Regions from separate parts of the Janthinobacterium sp. BJB401 genome, predicted to be linked through region 1. Evidence: predicted binding sites of a transcription regulator. Region 1 holds the regulator's gene; the other holds the start of a gene.

Region 1 (12,116 bases):
GTCAGCGCCGTGAAGATGCCGGCGCCCTGCGCGGCCGCCTGCAGGGGCGCGATATTGGCTTCGTAGCCGCGCGCCACGTAAGCCGTCACCGTGCGGCCATTCAGGTCGGCGACGGTGAAGGCCGGCTTGGGCAGCACGCCCTTCCTTTGCTGCTCCGAGACGCTGTAGCCGAGCACCACGGGCTGGCCGCGCATGGCTTCGGCGAACAGGCCATCGTAATCCATGGCCGGGCGCAGTTTTTCCAGCTGCGCCGTCAAGCCGGCCACGCCAGCCAGTTCGCCCTGCGCCAGGCCTTGCAGCACGGCGTAGCCGGAACTGGTGTCCGCTTCGGGGAATGCAATGTCAAAGCCCAGCGCGGCCACGCCGTAATGGCCCGTAAGCTGGCGCACCAGGCGCGCCTGGACGTCGCGGCTCCAGGGAAAACGGCCCACGCGCGCCAGGCTTTGCTCGTCGATGTCGACGATGACGATGCGGCGGTCGAGCTGCGGCGTCTCGGCCCGCATGCGCCAGTCGCCCAGCATGGCGTCCAGCCGCGCAATCGTGTCATTGCCGGCCAGGCACAGCACGGCCGCCGCCACGCTCAGGAATATGCCCAGCAGCGTTCGCGCCCCATGCTTGCGCCAGGCCAGCGACAGCTTCAAGGGGTGTAGCCCGGAATGGCCGCCTCGTCGACGGCATCGATCTGGCTCGGATGCATGTGCTTTTCAGCGAAGGTCAGATAGACTTTGCTGCGGATGAAAACGTCAAACAGCTCCGGGTCGATATGTCCGTTCAGGCTAAAGTTACCCAGGATGCGCAGCGATTCGGACAGCGACTTGCCCTTCTTGTAGGGGCGGTCGCGCGCCGTCAGCGCCTCGAAAATGTCGGCGATGGCCATCAGCCGCGCCGGCACCGACATCTGCTCTTTCGTCAGCCCGCGCGGATAGCCCTTGCCATCCATGCGCTCGTGGTGGCCGCCCGCGTATTCCGGCACTTTTTGCAGGTGCTTGGGCCACGGCAGCGCTTCAAGCATGCGGATCGACACGCTGATATGGTTGTTGACGATGGCCCGCTCGGCCGCCGTCAGGGTGCCGGCGCGGATGGTCAGGTTTTCCGTCTCGTCGGCGTCGAGAAAATCGCGCAGTTCGCCATCGGCCGCGCGCCAGCGGCGCCTGGCGATCTGCCGCACGCGCTCCTGATCGGCCTGCGCCATGCTTTCGCCGCCGACGTTCACCGTGCGGATGAAATCGCGCTCTTCGCGCAGCGCCGTTTGCTCCAGTTCCAGCGCGCGGGCGATGGCGTCTGTTTGCTGCGGCTGCGCCGCCTGCTGGCGCAGGGCCGCGATCTCGGCGTCGCGCAGCAGCACTTCGTAGCGCGTGTCGATCAGGGCGATGCGGTCGAAGATCGTTTCCAGCTTGGTGGCCTTGTCGACCACGTGCACCGGTGTGGTGATCTTGCCGCAATCGTGCAGCAGCCCGGCCAGCCACAGCTGCTTGCGCTCGTTGTCGCTGAGCCGGAAATCGGCCAGCGGTCCGCTGTCCGTCGCATGCGCGGCGTCGGCCAGCAGCATCGTCAGCTCGGGCACGAACTGGCAGTGGCGGCCCGTGTACGGCGACTTTTCATCGATGCCGATATTGATCAGGGTGACCAGGGACTCGAGCAGCTCTTCCAGCTGCGAAATGAGCAATTGATTCGTCAGCGCGACGCCCGCCTGCGCGGCCAGCGCCTCGATGAAGCGCTGGTCGGTCGAGGAAAAGGCGCGCACCTGGCCCGTCTCGCCATCCTTGGCATTGACCAGCTGCAGCACGCCGATCAGGTCGCCCTCGTGGTCGCTCATGGGCACCGTCAAAATCGATTGCGTGTGGTAGCCGTGGTGGCGGTCGAACTCGCGCATGCCGGAAAAATTGAAGCCCTCGTCGCGGTAGACGTCGGCGATATTCACGCTGCGGCGCAGGTTCGCCGCATACGCGGCCACCGACGCCAGATTGGGCTGGCCGGCGGCGTCGTACAGGGCCACGCCCGGCAAGCCCATGTCCGCGCCCTGCGCGATGCCCAGGCTGTCGTTGACGCTGATGTCGAACGCCAGCTGGCGGCCCTCGGCCACGGGCCGGTACAGGGTCGCGCCATCGGCGCCGCTCATGCTTTTTGCCAGCAGCACGATGCGCTGCAACAGCGCGCCGATATCGTGCCCCTCGCCGCCCAGGCCGTGGCCGAGCGCGACACTGAGTTCGGTCAATTGCTCCAGTCTGTGGGCGATTTTCTCAGGGTGCAACTGAGGCATGTTGGTGGCAATCAGGTAAAGAAAAGGGAAACCGGCAAGCGCCAGTGTAACGGCCGTCCCGCGCACTGTACATTACTTAGTTACAACAAAATGAAATAACTTTCCGTATCGCAACACGCATAAATGTTGCCGCCAATCTTATTAATTAGAATAGAATCAACAATAATTACACCGTAACAAGGTACTGAATGAAATTCACGTTCAGGGGCGTGCGCGGCTCCATCCCCTCCCCCGGCCCGCGCACGGCGCGCTACGGCGGCAACACCACTTGCATCGAAGTGCGCACCGACAACGATAGCCTGATCATTCTCGATGCGGGCAGCGGCATCTTCTCGCTGGCGCAGCACCTGCCGCCAGGCGAACCCGTCGACGCGCACGTTTTCATCACGCACAGCCACTGGGACCACATCCACGGCCTGCCCATGTTTTCGCCCCTGTTCGTGGCCGGCAACCGCATGCGCCTGCACGGCGCCCACGATGCGGCCGCCGGACGCGGCATCGAGCACGTGATGGCGGTGCAGCTGCAAAACAGCTATTTTCCCGTCAGCGAAGCGGCCATGGCGGCCTGCATCGAGTACCGCACCCTGGCACCCGGCGAAGCGGTCGAGGTGGGCGGCGCGCGCGTGCGCGGCGCGGAAATGAACCACCCCGTCGTCAACCTCGGCTACCGCATCGACTGCGGCGGCGCCGCGCTGTTTTTCAGCGGCGACCATGAACCGTTCTACAACCTGCATCCGCCCGGCCATGCCGAGCATGCGGCCTGCGCGGCGCGCAATGCGCAGCGCCAGGCCGGCATCGACGCGCTGGTCGCCGGCGTCGACGCGCTGATCATGGATTGTTCGTACACGCGCGAGGAATACCCGGGCAAGCAGGGCTGGGGCCACGGCACCTTCGACGCCGCCTTCGACCTGGCCCTGCGCTGCGGCGCGCGGCGCCTGTACTGCACCCACCACGAACCGACCCGCAGCGACGAACAGCTCGAAGCCGTGTTTGCCGACGTGATGGGCCGCTATGCGAGCCGCCTGGCCGGCTTGCAGGTGTTCCTCGCCTGCGAGGGGCTGACGGTGGAATTGGCCGGCGCATAAAAAAAGGGAGCCGCAAGGCTCCCTTTTTACTGGCGTTGGCTATCCATCACATGATGTGGTGGCCAATCCACCAAGCGACTGCGGCAACAAACGCGGAGGCAGGAATCGTGAAGATCCAGGCCCAGACGATATTGCCCGCCACGCCCCAGCGCACGGCCGACATTTTTTGCGACGAGCCGACGCCGACGATGGCGCCCGTGATGGTGTGCGTGGTCGACACGGGAATGCCCAGCGCCGTCGAGACGAACAGGGTGATCGCGCCGCCCGTTTCGGCGCAGAAGCCGCCGACCGGTTTGAGCTTGGTGATCTTCTGGCCCATGGTCTTGACGATGCGCCAGCCGCCGAACAGGGTGCCGAAGCTGATGGCCGTGTAGCACGAGATGATGACCCACATCGGCGGCATGGCATCGGCCGCGCTGGAATAACCGGCGGCGATCAGCAGCATCCAGATGATGCCGATGGTTTTTTGCGCATCGTTGCCGCCGTGGCCCAGGCTGTAGGCGGCGGCCGATACCAGTTGCAAACGGCGGAACCACTTGTCGACCTTGCGCGGCGTCGAACGGACAAAAATCCACGACACGAGCAGCATCATGATCGAGCCGAAGACGAAGCCCAGTACCGGTGCGATGACGATGAAGGCGACGGTTTTCCACAGGCCGGCGGCGACCAGCGCGCCCGTGCCGGACTTGGCGACAGCGGCGCCCACCAGGCCGCCGATCAGCGCGTGCGAGGACGACGAGGGAATGCCGTAGTACCAGGTAAACAAATTCCAGAAGATGGCGCCCATCAGCGCGCCGAAGATCACGTACTGGTCGATCACGGCCGGGTCGATGGTTCCTTTGCCCACCGTGGCGGCCACGGTCAGCTGGTGGAACACGAAGATGGCGACGAAGTTGAACGTGGCGGCCATGGCAACCGCGGTCTGCGGTTTCAATACGCCCGTCGAGACCACCGTGGCGATCGCGTTGGCGGCATCGTGGAAGCCGTTCATGAAGTCAAACAGCAGCGCGAGGACGATCAACAGGCCTAGCACGTAGATGCTGATTTGTATGGTCATTGTAGTTTCTTTTCTGATTCTGGTTCAGGACAGGCCCAACGCTTACGCGTTTTCGACGATGATGCCTTCGATAATATTGGACACATCTTCGCAACGGTCGGTCACGGTTTCCAGAATTTCGTAGATCGCTTTCAGCTTGATCAGATTGCGCACGTCCGGCTCGTCGCGGAACAGCTTGGACATGGCGGCGCGCATCACGTGGTCGGCGTCCGACTCCAGGCGGTCGATCTCTTCGCAGATGGCGACGATCTTGCGCGAGTTGTCCATGTTGTGCAGCATGGCGACGGCGTCGCGCACTTTTTCGGTACAGGCCAGCACCAGTTCGGCCAGGCGCTTGGCTTCCGGCGTGACGGCTTTCAGGTCGTACAGCGAGACGGTTTGCGCCGCATCTTCCAGCAGGTCGAGGATGTCGTCCTGGCGCGTGATCAGCTGATGGATGTCATCGCGGTCGATCGGCGTGATGAAGGTCTTGTGCAGCATTTCCACGGTGGCGTAGGTGACTTTGTCCGCCTGTTTCTCGATGCTTTCGATCGCATGTACGCGGTTTTCCAGGTCGTCGAAATTGGTCATCAGGCCGAGCATCTCTTTCGCGCCCTTGACGCACAGTTCCGCGTGCTGGTTAAACAATTCAAAAAACTTGCCCTCAGTGGGCATCAAGCGTCCAAACATGTCATTCTCCGTTAAGCATTGAGTCGTGTTATTTACTACAGAAAGCCGCCCCGTATGAGGGGGCGGCCAATGGAATATCAGTGCTGCTGTGTTAGTCGCCTTGGTAAAGCGCCAGGCCACCACTGTAATTGCCAAATTTGGTGTACTGCCCCATGAAGGTGAGGCGGATGCTGCCGATTGGACCGTTACGTTGTTTACCGATGATGATTTCGGCCGTTCCCTTGTCTGGCGAGTCGGGGTTATACACCTCGTCGCGGTAAATGAACAGGATCACGTCGGCATCCTGCTCAATAGCGCCCGATTCGCGCAAGTCGGACATGACGGGACGTTTGTTCGGGCGTTGTTCCAGCGAGCGGTTCAGCTGGGACAGCGCGATCACGGGGCAACCGAGTTCTTTCGCCAGGCCTTTCAAGCCCCGTGAAATCTCGGAAATCTCCGTGGCGCGGTTGTCGCCCGGCGTATTGGCCGACATCAGCTGCAAGTAATCGACGATGATCAGGCCCAGCTTGCCGCATTGACGCGACAAGCGGCGCGAACGGGCGCGCAATTCGATGGAATTGAGCGCCGGCGTTTCGTCGATGTACAACTGCGCGTCGTTCATCTTTTGAATGGCATTCGTCAGGCGCGGCCAGTCTTCGTCGTTCAGGCGGCCCGTACGCAGGCGGTGCTGGTCGAGCTGCCCGACGGAGCCGAGCATACGCATGGCCAGCTGGGCGCCGCCCATCTCCATCGAGAACACGGCCACGGGCAAGCCGCTGTCGATGGCCACGTTTTCGCCGATGTTGACGGAAAACGCCGTCTTGCCCATCGACGGACGGCCCGCCACGATCACCAGATCGCCCGGCTGCAGACCGGAGGTCATGCGGTCGAGGTCGATGAAACCGGTAGGCACGCCCGTGATTTCACTCTGGTTGTCGCGGCTGTACAGCTCATCGATGCGCTCGACCACCTGCGTCAGCAGGGGCTGGATGGCGGTCCAGCCCTGGGCGCCGCGCGCGCCTTCTTCCGCGATGGCGAAAATCTTCGATTCGGCCTCGTCAAGCATCTGCTTGACTTCCTTGCCTTGCGGGCTGAAGGCCGTGCCGGAGATATCGTCGGCGACGGTGATGAGTTTGCGCAGCACGCCGCGGTCGCGCACGATCTCGGCGTAACGCCGGATGTTCGCGGCCGATGGCGTGTTTTGCGCCATGGCGTTCAGGTAAGCGAGTCCGCCCACATCATCGGCCTTGCCGAGCTGGGTCAGGGTTTCAAAAACAGTAATGACATCGGCTGGCTTGGAAGCGTTAACCATCTTGACGATTTGCTCGAAGATGATGCGATGGTCATAGCGATAGAAATCCTCCGCATGCATGAAGTCGGCGATGCGGTCATATGCGGCATTGTCGCGCAGCAGACCACCGATAACGGATTGTTCTGCTTCGATCGAATGCGGCGGAATACGGAGGGAATCCAGTTGCGGATCAGAGGGGGCGTTCATGGCGCGAATTATACCCGCTTCGGCGTGCTGGCAAAAATAAAGGGCTGAAATTGAGCGAAAAAAAGGCCACAAAAAAGCCGGGCGAACCCGGCTTTTCATCGTGCGGCAATGCTTGCGGGCCAGGCCCGCAGACAATTACGCGTTCGCGTCTGGAACGACAGCGATAACAACTTCCACGACCACGTCGGTGTGCAGAGCAACCGAAACGTTGTGCTCGCCAACGATCTTCAGCGGGCCGGTAGGCATGCGGATTTGTGCTTTTTCAACAGCAAAACCTTGCTTGGTCAGCGCTTCAGCGATGTCGAAGTTGGTGACGGAACCGAACAGACGGCCATCAACACCAGCTTTTTGAGCAACTTGAACGGTCAGGCCGCTCAGTTTTTCGCCCTGGGCTTGCGATGCGGCCAGTTTGGCGGCAGCAGCTTTTTCCAGTTCGGCGCGCTTGACTTCGAATTCAGCCACAGCGGTTGCCGTAGCACGACGTGCCAGGCGTTGCGGGATCAGGAAGTTACGTGCGTAACCGTCTTTGACTTTGACGACTTCGCCGAGGTTACCGACGTTAACAACTTTTTCTAACAGAATGATTTGCATAGTTCTTCTCCAGGAATATCTGACCGATTAAGCGTGGTGCAGATCGGTGTATGGCAGCAGCGCGAGGAAGCGAGCGCGCTTGATTGCGGTGTCAACTTGGCGCTGGTAGTGCGCTTTGGTACCGGTCAGGCGTGCTGGCATGATCTTGCCGTTTTCTTGGACGAAGTCTTTCAGCGTGTCGACGTCTTTGTAGTCGACTTGCTCAACGTGAGCTGCGGTGAAGCGGCAGAACTTCTTGCGTTTGAACAACGGGTTTTGCTGTTTGCGTTTTTCTTTAAGCTTGAGCTTATTTTTGTCGAACTTTTTACCGAATGCCATGTCAGGCTCCTGTATCTAAAATGCGCTAGTCAGAATTGACTGCACTAAAATCAATGATGTGAAACACCAAACTCTTGCTGTTGCGGCTCTTCCTGGCCAGGAAACCCGTGAACTGATAGACCCCGCCCAAGCTTGCCTGGCTGAACCGGCCTGAAATTTCGCCAGCGGCTAGCGCGGCAACATCAAACTCGGTCAAACGGGCAATCCCTGCTTCCATCTGCTGCGAACTGTGTTGCAATACTGCATTCACAATCGGCAGCCCTGCCGGGGTATAGCGCAATATTTCGCGCTCGGCAATGATGGCAGTGACTTGTAGCTGGTTCAGCGCACGATCCTGGTCAAGAATTAAGCTGCTGCTGCGGCTGGAGCGGCTGCTGGTGCTTCGGTGCGGTGGCTTTTGGCCGCGTCTTCGCGTTGTACCGATTTCATCATCGGCGAAGGAGCTGTTTCAGCTTTCTTCATTTTAACGGTCAGGTGACGCAACACGGCATCATTGAATTTGAATGCTGTTTCCAACTCGACCAGGGTCTCGTTGTCGCATTCGATGTTCAGGCAGATGTAGTGTGCTTTAGGCAGCTTTTGGATCGAGTAAGCCATTTGACGGCGGCCCCAATCTTCCACGCGGTGAACCGAACCGCCGCGGGTGGTTACGCTGGCTTTGTAGCGTTCGATCATCGCGGGCACTTGCTCGCTTTGGTCCGGATGGACGATAAAGACTATTTCATAATGACGCATGCAAACTCCTTCAGGTCGGATTGATAATCGCCCACCCCGGCGTCAAGACGGGTGTGGGAAGGTCAGCCGAAGATTATAACCGCCTTTTGCAAACGTTTCAATCATTCCTTCTACCTGCGCCCGAAAAGCCCGCGCGCCGTGCCGCTTTTCATCGGTGCACAAGTATTTCTTGCGAAATCCGCCGAAAACACGGAAATCCCCTTGCATAGTGGGCGATACTGTACAAAAATACAGACTGTTCATATAGACAGCATTTTAGTATGCACCCACCGCTCATGATCAAGCTGACAGCACGACAAGAACAAATCCTGAACCTGATCAAGGACGCGATTGAAAACACGGGCTTTCCTCCCACCCGTGCCGAAATCGCCAATGAACTGGGTTTCAAATCGGCCAATGCGGCCGAAGAGCATTTGCAGGCCCTGGCCCGCAAGGGTGCGATCGAGATTTCGCCCGGCACCTCGCGCGGCATCCGCCTGATCGGCGCGGCCGCCGAAGCGCCGCCATCGAAAGTGCCGGCAGCGCTGCTGATGTCGCTGCCCCTGATCGGCCGGGTGGCCGCCGGCTCGCCCATCCTGGCGCAGGAAAACCTGGAGGCGAGCTACAACGTCGACCCGGCCCTGTTCTCGGCCAAACCCGACTTCCTGCTGAAGGTGCGCGGCTGGTCCATGCGCGACGCCGGCATCATGGATGGCGATTTACTGGCCGTGAAAAAGGTCGACAGCGCCAAGAACGGCCAGATCGTCGTGGCCCGCATCGGCGACGAAGTCACCGTCAAGCGCTACAAGAAAACGGGTTCCGTCATCGAACTACTGCCGGAAAACCCGGACTTCAAGGTGATTACCGTATCACCGGAAGACGAGTTTGCTTTGGAAGGTTTGGCCGTCGGACTGATGCGCAGCTGGCATTAAACTGCCGCATGCAAAAAGGGCCGCCACAGTCATGCTGTTGCGGCCCTTTTTTATTGCCCGGGCGTTTTATACAGCGAGGGCGTCATGGAAATCCGCGAGCAAGTCAGCCTCATCCTCGATGCCCACCGATACGCGGATCAGCGATTCGGCAATGCCCATGCTGGCGCGGCGCTCGGCGCCCATCTCATAGAAAATCGTGTGGGCGACGGGAATGACGAGGGTGCGCGTGTCGCCCAGATTGCTCGCTGGAATAGCCAAATTCAAACGGTTGAGGAAATCGAAGCAATCGATGCCATCCTTCAGCTCAAAGCTGAACAGCGAACCATAGCTGCGGAACAAGTCGGTGGCCAGCGCGTGCTGCGGGTGCGACGCCAGCCCTGGGTAATGCACTGCCGCCACGCGTGGGTCGGCGGCCAGCATGGTGGCCAGCGCCAGGGCGTTCGAGCAAGTGCGGTCCATGCGCAAGGCCATGGTTTCCGCGCCGACGGCGATATGGTGCGCCGCTTCCGGCCCCAACGAAGCGCCGAAGTCGCGCAAGGCCTTGGCGCGGATTTGCGCGATACCCCACTGGGCCGGCGCCGCCTTCTTGTAGTTCTCGAAGATGTTCGGATACTGCGTCCAGTCGAACACGCCCGTGTCCGTCAAGCTGCCGCCCAGGGCATTGCCGTGGCCGCCGATGGATTTCGTCAAGGCATTGACCACCAGGCCCGCGCCCACGGCTTTCGGGCGGAACAGGTAAGGCGTCGTCATGGTGTTGTCGACGATGTACAAAATGCCCTTCTCGCGGCACAAGTCGCCGATCTTCGCCAGGTCGGCGATCTGCGTGCGCGGATTGGCGATGGTTTCCACAAAGACGATGCGCGTGGCCGGCGTGATGGCGGCCGCGACATTGGCGACATCGGTGGCGTCGACGAACGATACGCCGATGCCCTGCCCCGTCACCGTTTGCCACAGGCTGTTGGTGTTGCCAAACAAAAAGGCCGACGACACGACATGGTCGCCTGCGCGCAGCAAGGATTGCACCACGGCGCCGATGGCGCCCATGCCGGTGGCGAAGCACAAGGTCGCCACGCCGTCTTCCATCTTGTTGACCTTGTCTTCCAGCGCGGAGACAGTCGGATTGCCCTGGCGGCCGTAGCGGAAGCCTGGCTCCTTGCCCTGGAACACGGAAGCGAGCTGGCGCGCATCGGCGTAACCGAAGGCAACGGAAGTGTGCACGGGCTTGTGCAGGGAACCGTGCTCAATGCCCTTGCGGCGGTCGTTATGCAGGATGGTGGTGGTAAAGCCGTAGGTTTTTTTGGTGGTCATGGTGAGAATTCCGAATATTCGATTTGCCGCGCAACCCCAAGGCAAATGCTGGGGTCAGTCCCTCCGGAATCGGAATGCGCACCACTGGCGCGCATTCCCCCGACGGGTCTGACCCCGAAAAAAAGCCCGGCATCGGCCGGGCAGGTTACTTATGCTTCTGTCGTCGCCAGGTTCAGGTTCAGCTGGGAACGCGGCGTATCTTCGGGCGCTGCCGCCTTCGGATGGTGGCGCGCATATTCCAGGCGGTCCAGGTATTCCTGCGACACGTCGCCCGTCACGTACACGCCATCGAAGCACGATGCTTCGAAGTTGGTGAGCGCCGGGTTGACGTCGGCAATCGCCTGCTTCAGCGCGCCGATATCCTGGTAGACCAGGTAGTCGGCCGTAATTTCGCGGCACACTTCTTCCGTCGTGCGGCCGTAGGCGATCAGTTCGTCGCGCGTCGGCATGTCGATGCCGTACACGTTCGGGTAGATCACCGGAGGCGCTGCCGAGGCGAAGATGACTTTCGTCGCGCCCGCTTCACGCGCCATCTGCACGATTTCACGGCTGGTGGTGCCGCGCACGATGGAATCGTCGACCAGCAGCACCACTTTATCCTTGAATTCGGACGGGATCGCGTTGAGCTTCTGGCGCACGGATTTTTTGCGTGCCGCCTGGCCCGGCATGATGAAGGTACGGCCGATGTAGCGGTTCTTGATGAAGCCTTCGCGGTACTCGATGTTCAGCGCCATGGCCAGCTGGATGGCGGCCGGACGCGAGGAATCGGGAATCGGCATGACCACGTCGATATGCACGCCTGGCAACTCGGCGCGGATCTTCTCGGCCAGATACTCGCCCATTTTCAGGCGCGTGGCGTACACGGAGGCGCCATCGATGACGGAGTCGGGACGGGCCAGGTAGACGAATTCGAACACGCACGGGTTCAGGCTGGCGTTGTCGGCGCACTGGGCGCTGTGCAATTTCTTGTCAGCATCGATGAAGACGGCTTCGCCGGGACCGATGTCGCGCACGAAGCGGAAGCCCATGCCTTCCAGGGCCACGGATTCGGAAGCGATCAGGTATTCGGGACCCTGCTCCGTTTCATTGATGCCCAGGCATAGCGGACGGATGCCATGCGGATCGCGGAAGGCCAGCAAGCCCACGCCGGCGATTTGCGCCACGGCAGCATAACCGCCCTTGACGCGGCGGTTCAGCACGGTAACGGCCTTGAAGATGGCTTCCGGGTCCAGGTTCAGGCCCGTCGTCGCTTCCTGGATTTCATGCGCCAGCACGTTGAGCAGCACTTCCGAGTCGGAATCGGTATTGATGTGGCGGCGGTCGTTCTTGAACATTTCCAGCTTCAACTGTTCCCAGTTGGTCAGGTTGCCATTGTGCGCCAGGGTGATGCCGAACGGCGCATTCACATAGAACGGTTGTGCTTCCTCTTCGCTCGACGAACCGGCCGTCGGGTAGCGGCAATGGCCGATGCCCGTCGTGCCTTGCAGCGAACGCATGTTGCGCGTACGGAAGACGTCACGCACGAGGCCATTGGCCTTGTGCATGGAAAACATACTGCTGTGATTGGTCGCAATCCCTGCCGCGTCCTGACCGCGATGTTGCAGGAGCAACAATGCATCATAGAGCAATTGATTGACAGGTTGATGGGAAACGACGCCGACGATGCCACACATGGTGTGCTCCTAAACTGTGCTACTGATTTTAA
Region 2 (12,116 bases), on a different contig from region 1:
ATGATGGGCAGGTAATGCCCGCCTTCATACTGGTTCGCGCCGACCTGGCGCGAAATGGAAATGCCCAGCGAGTACGGCGCCACGTCCGTCATGACCACTTCGTCCAGGGCCGCGTCGCGCATCTTGAGGCCAGCCTGCACGGCGGCGCCCAGCGCCACGGCTTCGTCCGGGTCCAGGTGGATGGCAGGGAAGCGGCCGAACATGCGCGAGACGAGTTTGCGCACCAGCGGCATGCGCGTGGCGCCGCCGGCCAGCACCACTTCATTCAGTTCCGCGGCGCGGATGGTGGCGTCGCGCAGCGCCCGTTCCACGGGCAGGCGCAAGCGGGCCAGCAGGGGCTCGCACAGCTGCGCCAGTTTGTCTTCGCCGATCTCCCAGCTGTATTCCTTGTCCTGGTAGCGCGTGGCCATGCGCGCGGACGGCTGGTCCGACAGCAGGCGCTTGACGCGCTCGGCTTCATCGCGCAGCAGTTGTTGCTGGCGCGGGTCGAGCAGGCGGCTGCCGACGGCGTCGCGCAAGCCGCTGCCTTCCATGAAAGCGTCGACCAGCACGGTGACGAAGTCTTCGCCGCCCAGAAAATTGTCGCCGGCCGAGGCCCGCACTTCCATCACGCCTTCGAACAGTTCGAGGATCGACACGTCGAAGGTGCCGCCGCCCAGGTCGAAGACGAGAAATTTGCTTTCCTGTTCCTTGTCGCGGATGCCGTAGGCCAGCGCGGCGGCCGTCGGCTCGTTGAGCAGGCGCTCCACGCGCAAGCCCGCCAGCTGGCCGGCGATGCGCGTGGCCTTGCGCTGCGCATCGCTGAAATACGCGGGCACGGTGATGATGGCTTCCTCGACCTTGTGGCCGAGGAAGGCTTCGGCATCTTCCTTCAGCGCGCGCAGCACCATCGACGACAGTTCTTCCGGACGGAATTGCTGCGTGCCGAGGGTGATCTTCTTTTCACTGCCCATGTAGCGCTTGAAGACGGCCGCCGTCAGTTGCGGGTGCGTCTGCAGGCGCTCGCGCGCGGCGCGGCCCACCAGCACGGTGCCGTCGTCATCGATGCTCACGCACGACGGCGTCAGGTGCTCGCCGAGCGCATTCGGGATGATGGAAGCCTTGCCGTCGCGCCAGATGGCGACCAGGCTGTTGGTGGTGCCCAGGTCGATGCCGATGATCATCAGATATCTGCCTCCGCCTCATTGCCGTGTTCCTCGATCCAGGCGCGGCGCCCGGCCGCTTCGCCCTTGCCCATCAACATATTGAAGCGCGAGGCCGAGGCCATGTGGTCGACTTCACCCAAGGTCACGGGCAGCAGGCGGCGCGTGTCCGGGTTCATCGTCGTTTCCCACAGCTGCTCGGCGTTCATTTCTCCCAGGCCCTTGAAGCGCGAGATCGACCAGGCGCCCTGTTTCACGCCTTCCTTGCGCAGCTTGTCTTCGATGGCGACCAGTTCGCCGTCGTCGAGCGCGTAGATTTTCTGCATCGGCTTCTTGCCGCGCGCTGGCGCGTCCACGCGGTACAACGGCGGGCGGGCGATGCAGATGTGGCCCTTGTTGATCAGGACGGGGAAGTGCTTGAAGAATAAGGTCAGCAGCAGTACCTGGATGTGCGAGCCGTCCACGTCCGCGTCGGACAGGATGCAGATCTTGCCGTAGCGCAGGCCGGACAGGTCGGGCGAGTCGCCCACGCTGTGCGGATCGACGCCGATGGCGACCGCAATATCGTGGATTTCGTTATTGGCGAACAGGCGGTCGCGGTCCGTTTCCCACGAATTCAAGACCTTGCCGCGCAGGGGCAGGATCGCCTGGAATTCCTTGTCGCGGCCCATCTTGGCCGAACCGCCCGCCGAGTCGCCCTCGACGAGGAACAGTTCATTGCGCGCGATGTCCGACGATTCGCAGTCGGTCAGCTTGCCGGGAAGGACGGCGACGCCTGAGGATTTTTTCTTTTCCACTTTTTGCAGCGAGCGCTGGCGCGACTGCGCCTGTTTGATCACGAGATCGGCCAGCTTCTTGCCGTAGTCGACGTGCTGGTTCAGCCACAGTTCCAGCGGCGGCTTGGTGAAGGTCGAGACGAGGCGCACGGCGTCGCGCGAATTCAGACGCTCCTTGATCTGGCCCTGGAATTGCGGGTCCAGCACCTTGGCCGACAGCACGAACGAAGCGCGCGCGAACACGTCTTCCGGCAGCAATTTGACGCCTTTGGGCAGCAGCGAATGCATTTCGACGAAGTTTTTCACGGCGCCGAACAGGCCGTCGCGCAAGCCCGATTCGTGCGTGCCGCCATTCGAGGTGGGGATCAGGTTGACATACGATTCGCGCACGATGGCGCCTTCTTCCGTCCATGCCACCACCCAGGCCGCGCCTTCGCCTTCGGCAAAGCCTTCCGAATCCGGGCCAGCGTATTGCGCGCCTTCGAACAGGGGAATCAGGGTTTCGCCATTCGATACCTGCGCCAGCGTTTCGGTCAGGTAGCCGCGCAAGCCTTCCGCGTACTGCCATGTTTGCGTGTCGCCCGTTTTCGCGTTGGTGAGTGTGACGGTCACGCCCGGCAGCAGCACGGCTTTCGAGCGCAGCAGGCGTTGCAGCTCCGTTTGCGAGATGTTCGGCGAATCAAAGTATTTCGCATCGGGCCAGGCGGTGACGCGCGTACCCGATTTTTTGCCGTCGCGCGGGGCGGGGCGGGAAGTCAAGGGCTCGATCACGTCGCCATTCGCAAACACCATGTGGTGCAGGCCGTTGCCGTCGCTTTCCTTGCGCCAGACGGTGATTTCCAGGCGCGTCGACAGCGCATTGGTGACGGACACGCCGACGCCGTGCAGACCGCCCGAGAACGCGTAGGCGCCGCCCGAACCCTTGTCGAACTTGCCGCCCGCGTGCAGCCGTGTAAACACGATTTCCACCGTCGGCACGCCTTCTTCCGGGTGCAGGCCGACGGGAATGCCGCGGCCATTGTCTTCGACGGTGATGCTGCCGTCCGTGTTTTGCGTGACGGCGATATGCGTGCAATGACCGCCCAGCGCCTCGTCGGAGGCATTGTCGATCACTTCCTGAATGATGTGCAGCGGATTTTCAGTGCGGGTGTACATCCCCGGGCGCTGCTTGACGGGTTCCAGTCCTTTCAGGACACGGATGGATGATTCGCTGTAGTCGGATGCTGGTTTTTTAGTGGCCATACGTGTTCAAGCTAAGTAAAGACAGTGGTTGGAACGCCAGGCCAGGGCACTGCGGGCGCAATGACAGCGGCGGCGATAACTGTATGAATATACAGTATATCCCGTCCAGCGTCACTGGGGGAGGGCAGTGCGGCAGGCTTGGCGTCCTTGTGCGGACGCTCGCGCATTCTATCTTGTCCCGTGAGCAATAGCGCTACTCCAAGGCAACAACAGTGCGCCGCGCGCGTGGTTTTGCGCCAATTGTGATGGATTTTATGCGGTAAAGCTCCCGTTTTTACATCTTGTTTACATGCACCTCCCCAGTCTTTACGAATTTTTTAGACCCTTTTGGCTAATCTGCTCACTATCAAAACAAACCTGTGTGAGGGTGGGAATGGATCTCGTGTATCTCGGCTTGATTGCCGTGTTTTTCGTCGTGGCGGCCGGCTTTGCCGTCGCCTGCGACAAATTAGGGAGCGTCAAATGAACGCGTTTTATGTGCTGGGCGCCGTCGTCTCGGCTGGCCTGCTCGTGTACCTGCTGGTAGCGCTGCTGAAGGCGGAGGAACTGTGATGACGACGCAATCGATACTGTTATTGGTAGCTTTCCTGGCCGTGCTGCTGGCCGCCGGCTATCCGCTGGGCCTGTACATGGCCAAGGTGGCCGGCGATGCGCCCGTGCGCGGCCTGGGCTGGCTGCAAAAGCTGGAAAACCTGCTGTACCGCTGGTCCGGCCTGCCCGCCGACAAGGCCATGGGCTGGAAAAGCTATGCCATCGCCCTGATCGTCTTCAATACCGTGGGCGCCGTCTTCGTCTACGGCCTGCAGCGCCTGCAGGGCTTTTTACCGTTGAATCCACAGGGCCTGGGCGCCGTCAGCCCCGATTCCTCGTTCAATACCACCGTCAGCTTCGTCGCCAATACCAACTGGCAGGGCTATGGCGGCGAACAGACCATGAGCTATCTGACCCAGATGCTGGGCATGGCGTGCCAGAACTTCTTCTCGGCGGCCACCGGCATCGCCGTGATCTTCGCGCTGGTGCGCGGCTTCGCTTCGCGTTCGGGCAAATCGATCGGCAATTTCTGGGTCGACCTGGTGCGCTCGACCCTGTACATCCTGCTGCCGCTGTCCCTGGCCCTGTCCGTCGTCTTCATGGGCGAAGGCATGATCCAGAATTTTTCCGCCTACAAGGAAGTAACCCTGCTCGACCACGTGGCGTATGAAACGCCGAAAATGACGGCCGACGGCCAGCCCGTGCTCGATACCGCCGGCAAACCCGTGATGGAAGCGCAAGTGGCGACCACGCAGACGATCGCCATGGGCCCCGTCGCGTCGCAGGAATCGATCAAGCTGTTGGGCACGAATGGCGGCGGCTTCTTTAATGCCAATTCCTCGCACCCGTATGAAAATCCGACCGTGCTGTCGAACTTCCTGCAGATGCTGGCCATCTTCATCATTCCCGCCGGCCTGTGCTTCACCTTCGGCCGCATGGTGGGCGACCTGCGCCAGGGCTGGGCCGTGCTGGCCGCCATGAGCCTGATCTTTGTCGTCATGACGGCCGGCGTGATGAGCGCCGAGCAGCAAGCCAATCCCGCCTTGCAAGCGCTGGGCGTGGATCAGCAGGCCAGCAGCCTGCAATCGGGCGGCAATATGGAAGGCAAGGAAACGCGCTTCGGCATCAGCTCCTCGACCCTGTTTGCGGCGGTGACGACGGCGGCATCGTGCGGCGCCGTCAATTCCATGCACGACTCCTACATGCCCCTGGGCGGCATGGTGCCGCTGCTGCTGATGCAGTTCGGCGAAGTGGTCTTCGGCGGCGTGGGCACGGGTCTGTACGGCATGCTGATGTTCGCTATCCTGGCCGTCTTCATCGCCGGCCTGATGATAGGCCGCACGCCTGAATACCTGGGCAAGAAAATCCAGGCGTATGAAATGAAGATGGTCTCGCTGGCCATCCTGATTACGCCAGCCCTGGTCTTGACGGGCACGGCGATCGCCGTGATGGTCGAACCGGGCACGGTCGGCGTGGCCAATCCGGGCGCGCACGGCTTCTCGGAAATCCTCTACGCCTTCACGTCGGCCGCCAACAACAACGGCAGCGCGTTTGCCGGCCTGTCCGCCAACACGCCGTTCTACAACGTGATGCTGGCGATCGCCATGTGGTTCGGCCGCTTCGGCGTGATCGTGCCCGTGCTGGCGGTGGCCGGTTCGCTGGCGGCCAAACAGCGCCTGTCGGCCAATGCCGGCACCATGCCCACGCACGGCCCCATGTTCATCGGCTTGCTGATCGGCGTCGTCGTGCTGGTTGGCGTATTGAATTACGTTCCCGCGCTGGCCCTGGGCCCGATCGTCGAACACCTGCAACTTTTCATCAAATAAGAGGCTACCATGTCACGCACAAGCCTGACTTTGTTCGATTCCGCACTGATCGGCCCCGCCGTCATCGATGCGTTCAAAAAACTCGACCCCCGCACGCAGTGGCGCAGCCCCGTGATGTTCGTCGTCTACGTGGGCAGCATCATCACGAGCCTGCTGGCGACCCAGGCCGGGATCAGCGGTGGCCAGGGCGAAGCGCCGTTCGGCTTCATCCTCGCCGTCGCCGTGTGGCTGTGGTTTACCGTGCTGTTCGCGAATTTCGCCGAAGCGCTGGCCGAAGGCCGCAGCAAGGCCCAGGCGGCTTCGCTGCGCGCCCTCAAGCAAACGGTGATGGCAAAGAAAATGCAGACGCCGAAATACGGCACTTCCTGGCTGCCCACGCCGGCCACCGACCTGCGCAAGGGCATGACGGTGCTGGTCGAGGCGGGTGACGTGATTCCCGCCGATGGCGAAGTGACGGCCGGCGTGGCTTCCGTCGACGAAAGCGCCATCACGGGCGAATCGGCGCCCGTCATCCGCGAATCGGGTGGCGACTTTTCCGCCGTCACGGGCGGCACCCGCGTGCTGTCGGACTGGCTGCTGGTGCGCGTTTCCGTCAACCCCGGTGAAGCGTTCATCGACCGCATGATCGCCATGGTCGAAGGCGCCAAGCGCCAGAAGACGCCAAATGAAATCGCCCTGACGATTTTACTGGTGGCCCTGTCGATCGTGTTCCTGATCGTCACCGTGACCTTGCTGCCGTATTCGCTGTTTTCCGTGGCGGCGGCCGGCAGTGGCACGCCGGTGACGATCACCGTGCTGATCGCGCTGCTCGTGTGCCTGATTCCGACCACCATCGGCGGTCTGTTGTCCGCCATCGGCGTGGCCGGCATGAGCCGCATGATGCAGGCCAATGTGATCGCCACCTCGGGCCGCGCCGTGGAAGCGGCCGGCGACGTGGACGTGCTGCTGCTCGATAAAACGGGCACCATCACCCTGGGCAACCGCCAGGCGTCGAGCTTCGTGCCGGCCCCCGGCGTGACGGAGCAGCAGCTGGCCGATGCGGCGCAGCTGGCCTCGCTTGCCGATGAAACGCCGGAAGGGCGCAGCATCGTCGTGCTGGCCAAGCAAAAGTTCAACATCCGCGAACGCGAGATGGCCAGCCTGCACGCCACCTTCGTGCCCTTCACGGCGCAAACGCGCATGAGCGGCGTGGATATCCCTGGCGAGCAGCAGGTACGCCAGCTGCGCAAGGGCGCGGCCGATTCCATGAAAAAGTATGTGGAATCGCTGGGCCAGCCGTATCCGGCCGAGGTGGGGCGCGCCGTCGACGACATCGCGCGCCGCGGCAGCACGCCGCTGGTGGTGGTCGACGATGGCCGCGTGATGGGCGCCGTGGAGCTGAAGGATATCGTCAAGGGCGGCATCAAGGAGCGCTTCGCGGAACTGCGCCGCATGGGCATCAAGACCGTCATGATCACGGGCGACAACAAGCTGACGGCAGCGGCCATTGCCGCCGAGGCGGGCGTGGACGATTTCCTCGCCGAAGCGACGCCGGAAGACAAACTGAAACTGATCCGCAGCTACCAGGCCGAAGGCCGCCTGGTGGCGATGACGGGCGACGGCACCAACGACGCCCCGGCGCTGGCGCAGGCCGACGTGGCCGTGGCCATGAACTCGGGCACGCAGGCGGCAAAGGAGGCGGGCAATATGGTCGACCTGGATTCGAACCCGACCAAGCTGCTGGAAATCGTTGAAATCGGCAAGCAGATGCTGATGACGCGCGGCTCGCTGACGACGTTCTCGATTTCGAACGACATCGCCAAGTACTTTGCCATCATCCCGGCCGCCTTCGTGGGCACGTATCCGCAACTGAAGGCGCTCGACATCATGCACCTGGCCAGCCCCGCGTCGGCCATCATGTCGGCCGTGATCTTCAATGCCCTGATCATCGTCGTGCTCATTCCGCTGGCGCTCAAAGGCGTGCAATACCGGGCCATCGGCGCGGCCAGCCTGTTGCGCCGCAATCTGCTGATCTACGGCCTGGGCGGCATCATCCTGCCCTTCATCGGGATCAAGCTGATCGACATGCTGCTGTCCGCACTCAATTTAGTCTAAAGGAACCATCATGAGCACTATCGTACGTCCCGCCCTGGTCCTGTTTGCCGCGCTGACCGTGATCTGCGGCGTGGTCTATCCGTTTGCCACGGCCGGCATCGGGCAGCTGGCTTTCAGCGATGAAGTCAACGGCAGCATCGTCGAGCGTGGCGGAAAACCCGTCGGCTCGACCCTGATCGGCCAGTCCTTCACCTCGCCCAAATATTTCTGGGGCCGTCCATCGGCCACCGCGCCGATGGCCAATAACGGCGCCGGCTCGGGCGGCTCGAACCAAGGGCCGACCAATCCGGCCCTGGTGGACGCCGTCAAGGCGCGCATCGCCGCCCTGAAGGAGGCTGACCCAGGCAATACGCGCGCCATCCCCGTCGACCTGGTGACGGCGTCGAGCAGCGGCCTGGACCCGGAAATCAGCCTGGCGGCAGCCCTGTACCAGGCGCCGCGCGTGGCCCGCGTGCGCGCCGTGCCGCTGGCGCAGGTGGAAAACGCCATCGCCAAGGTGCAGAAAACCGCGTATATCGGCTTTTTCGGCGAACCACGCGTGAATGTGCTGGAACTGAATCTGGCGCTCGATGCCATGGCAAAGTAAGCTGGCAACGGCGCGCAGGTCAGCAAACGTCGGCCTGGGTCGGCGTAGGTCGGCTTAGCGCAGCGTAAGCCGACACCACCACTGTCCAGGCCAACGATGTTGTCGGATTACGCGCTTGCGCGCTAATCCGACCTACAAAGCCCAAGAAGATTAAAATACAACATGCTCCCCAACGACAGCCAACGCCCCGACCCTGATGCCCTGCTGGCGCAAGTGCAGGCGCAGGAAAAGAAAGCCGCGCGCGGCCGGCTGCGCATCTATTTTGGCGCTTCGGCCGGCGTCGGCAAGACCTATGCGATGCTGGCCGCCGCCCGCAAATTGCTGGCCGATGGCCAGGATTTGCTGGTGGGCGTGGTGGAGACGCATGGGCGCCAGGATACGGCGGCCCAGCTTGACGGGCTGCCCGTGCTGCCCCTGAAGGCCATCGAGTACCGGGGCAAGACCCTGTACGAATTCGATCTTGACGAAGCCTTGCGGCGCGCGCCGCCGCTGATACTGATGGATGAACTGGCCCATTCGAACGTGGCCGGTTCGCGCCATCCGAAGCGCTGGCAGGATGTCGAGGAATTGCTGGCGGCCGGCATCGACGTGCTGTCGACCGTCAACGTGCAGCACCTGGAAAGCCTCAACGACGTGGTGGGGGGGATTACCGGCGTGCGCGTGGCCGAAACCTTGCCCGATACGGTGTTCGACCGCGCCGATGAAGTGGTGCTGGTCGATATCCCCGCCGATGAACTGCTGCGCCGCCTGAAGCAGGGCAAGGTGTATCAGCCGCAGCAGGCCGAGCGGGCGTCGCAGCATTTTTTCCGCAAGGGGAATTTGATCGCGCTGCGCGAACTGGCCTTGCGCCGCACGGCGGACCGGGTGCAGGACGACGTGCAAGCCTACCGCGTCGAAAAATCGATTAACCCTGTATGGAAGACGGGCGCCGCGCTGCTGGCCTGCGTGGGGCCGCATGCGGGTGGCGAGCATGTGATCCGCAGCACGGCGCGCCTGGCCAGCCAGCTGAATGCGGAATGGCATGCGCTGTACGTGGAAACGCCGCGTTTGCAGCGTCTGCCGGCGGGCCAGCGCGAGCGCATCCTGAAAACCTTGAAACTGGCGCAGGACCTGGGTGCGCGCACGGCCATTGTGCCGTCGGCCGACATCGCCGGCGCCGTGGTCGACTATGCGCGCAATGCGAATATCTCGAAAGTCATCGTGGGCCGTGGCCATGCCAACTTCAATGTGCTGGCGCGCCTGTGGCAGGCGCCCCCGGCCGCGCGCATGGCCAGCCTGGCGCCCGATATCGATTTGATCGAGGTGGGCTTGCCGCCAGCCGATGCGGCGCCCCGGCGCGCGGCAGGCGAGGATGCGGAAGCGCCGCGCCGGTCCTCGCGCCATTGGCGTTACATATTGGCCGCCGGCGCCAGCCTGGCCACGGCCCTCGCCTTGCTCCCCTTGCAGCCTTATCTTGACCTGGCCAATATCGCCATGCTGTCCTTGCTGACGGTGGTGCTGGTGGCCGTGCGCCTGGGGCGCGGGCCGGCGGCGCTGGCCAGCCTGGTGGGCGTGGCCTGTTTTGATTTCGTCTTCGTGCCACCGCGCTTTTCGTTTGCCGTGGGCGATTTCCAGTACGTGATCACGTTTGGCGTGATGCTGGCCGTGGGCCTGATCACGGGCCACCTGACGGCTGGCCTGCGCTTCCAGGCGCGCGTGGCTTCGCACCGCGAAGCACGCGCCCGCGCCCTGTACGAATTTTCGCGCGAGCTGTCCGGCGTGCTGCAGACGGAACAGATTTTCGACATCACGAAAAGCGCCATCGAACGGGCTTTCCGCGCGCGCGCCACCTTGCTGCTGCCCGACGACGAGGGCAGCTTGCAGGCCCCGAACGGCGGCGAGGCGCTCGATATCGGCATCGCGCAGTGGGCCTTCGACCATGCGCAGGCGGCTGGGACGGGCACCGACACCTTGCCGGCGTCGCCCATTTTCTACCTGCCGCTGATCGCGCCGATGCGCACGCGCGGCGTGCTGGCGCTGCTGCCGCTCGAGGGCGCGCAGCGGGGGCGCTGGCTGCTGGTGCCGGAACAGCGCCAGCACCTCGATACCTTTGCCGCCCTGGCGGCCATCGCCCTCGAACGCGTGCATTACATCGACGTGGCCCAGGGCGCGCTGCTGCAGATGGAGTCCGAACGGCTGCGCAATTCGCTGCTGGCGGCCCTGTCGCACGACTTGCGCACGCCCTTGACGTCGCTGGTGGGCCTGGCCGAATCGCTGGCCTTGTCCCGGCCTGCGCTGTCGCCCGCGCAGCTGGATATGGCGCGCTCGCTGCAGTCCGAAACCGTGCGTATGAGCGCCCTGGTGGCGAACTTGCTGGACATGGCGCGCATCGAGAGCGGCCAGGTGCGCCTGAACCTGCAATGGCAGGCGCTGGAAGAAGTGGTGGGCAGCGCGCTGCGCGCCAGCGGTCCGCAATTGCAGCAGCATGCCGTGCTGACGCAGCTGGCGCCGGACTTGCCGCTGGTGCGCTATGACGCCGTGCTGGTCGAGCGTGTGCTGTGCAACCTGCTGGAAAACGCGGCCAAGTACACGCCGCCCGGCAGCACCATCACGGTCGCGGCCGGGGTGCACGGCCAGTTTTTGCAGGTGACGGTGTCTGACAACGGCCCGGGCTTGCCGCCCGGCCGTGAAGAAGCCATCTTTGAAAAATTCACGCGCGGCGAGCGCGAATCGAACAAGCCGGGCGTCGGACTGGGGCTGGCCATCTGCCGCGCCATCGTCGAAGCCCACGGCGGCACCATCCATGCACCGCCGCACGCGCCGGGACAGGGCGCCGCCATCGTCTTCAGCCTGCCGCTGGGCACGCCCCCGGCGCCGCCGGAGCTCGAGCCCGACGACGCCAATGATCATGAAACAGGAAAACCAACATGAACGAACCTTCCGCCACCGCCTTGCTGGTCGAGGATGAACCGCAAATCCGCCGCTTCGTGCGCGCCGCGCTGGAAGACGAGGGCTGGCAGATTTTCGAGTCCGCCACCATGCAGCGGGGCCTGATCGATGCGGGCACGCGCCGGCCCGACCTGATCGTGCTGGACCTGGGCTTGCCCGATGGCGACGGCATCGACTTCATCGCCGACATCCGCAAATGGTCGGCCGTGCCCATCATCGTGCTGTCGGCGCGGGTCGACGAGCAGGACAAGATCCGCGCGCTCGACGCGGGCGCCGACGACTATCTGACCAAGCCGTTTGGCGTGGGCGAATTGCTGGCCCGCGTGCGCGCCACCCTGCGCCGCCAGCGCCAGCCCACCGCCAGCGATGATGGCGTGGTGCAGTTCGGCGACGTGCGCGTCGATCTGAAGGACCGGCTGGTCACGCGCAACAAGCAGCTGGTGCACATGACGCCGACGGAATTTCGTTTGTTGTCCGTGCTCGTGAAAAACGCGGGCAGGGTGGTCACCAATCCGCAGCTGCTGCGCGAAGTGTGGGGGCCGTCGAACAGCGAAAACGGCCACTACCTGCGCATCTACATGGGCCATCTGCGCCAGAAGCTGGAAGCCGATCCGGCCCAGCCGCAGTACTTGCTGACGGAAACGGCCGTCGGCTACCGCTTGCTGCTGCCGCTCTAAACCGATTCTTTTCCCCCGTTTGAAACAGGCGCTGCGCGCGCCAGGGGGACGCTTTACTTAAAATTTTTGCAGCGATTTTTTGCAGCGGCGGGCCAGCTGCGCCATGTTGGCAAAGGCCCATACCACCCATGAAGAAGAACAACCATGAACAAAATGCTACTTGCACTTGCCGTCGCCACTGCTTTTACGGGCAGCCTGGCCCACGCGGACGAGGCCAAGCCCGATAATGACGTCAGCTTCAACGTGGCCGGCGTATCCGACTACCGCTACCGCGGGATCTCGCAAACGCGCTTGAAACCGGCGCTGCAGGGCGG

Evidence for each region. Region 1 encodes LexA, which represses DNA repair genes until DNA is damaged. Its sites were predicted from a motif close to ACTGTATNNNNATACAGT; they were not measured.
Region 2: the regulator LexA is predicted to act here: its motif matches at 3,239-3,256, upstream of HWE17_RS00280 (DNA topoisomerase IV subunit B).

The regions. Positions count from the first base shown of each region.
Region 1 is NZ_JABXFH010000026.1:4,860-16,975, reverse strand. Features, by position in the region: gene HWE17_RS17240 (CHASE2 domain-containing protein) at 1-641, opposite strand, end outside; gene HWE17_RS17235 (HD family phosphohydrolase) at 638-2,260, opposite strand; gene HWE17_RS17230 (MBL fold metallo-hydrolase) at 2,449-3,345, shown strand; gene HWE17_RS17225 (inorganic phosphate transporter) at 3,392-4,402, opposite strand; gene HWE17_RS17220 (DUF47 domain-containing protein) at 4,445-5,071, opposite strand; gene HWE17_RS17215 (replicative DNA helicase) at 5,163-6,548, opposite strand; gene rplI (50S ribosomal protein L9) at 6,684-7,139, opposite strand; gene rpsR (30S ribosomal protein S18) at 7,167-7,457, opposite strand; gene priB (primosomal replication protein N) at 7,483-7,782, opposite strand; gene rpsF (30S ribosomal protein S6) at 7,803-8,192, opposite strand; gene lexA (transcriptional repressor LexA) at 8,468-9,103, shown strand; gene HWE17_RS17185 (cystathionine gamma-synthase family protein) at 9,170-10,411, opposite strand; gene purF (amidophosphoribosyltransferase) at 10,561-12,084, opposite strand.
Region 2 is NZ_JABXFH010000001.1:66,778-78,893, forward strand. Features, by position in the region: gene HWE17_RS00275 (molecular chaperone HscC) at 1-1,163, opposite strand, end outside; gene HWE17_RS00280 (DNA topoisomerase IV subunit B) at 1,163-3,160, opposite strand; gene kdpF (K(+)-transporting ATPase subunit F) at 3,623-3,712, shown strand; gene kdpA (potassium-transporting ATPase subunit KdpA) at 3,712-5,517, shown strand; gene kdpB (potassium-transporting ATPase subunit KdpB) at 5,527-7,611, shown strand; gene kdpC (potassium-transporting ATPase subunit KdpC) at 7,622-8,197, shown strand; gene HWE17_RS00305 (DUF4118 domain-containing protein) at 8,360-11,107, shown strand; gene kdpE (two-component system response regulator KdpE) at 11,104-11,802, shown strand; gene HWE17_RS00315 (TorF family putative porin) at 11,947-12,116, shown strand, end outside.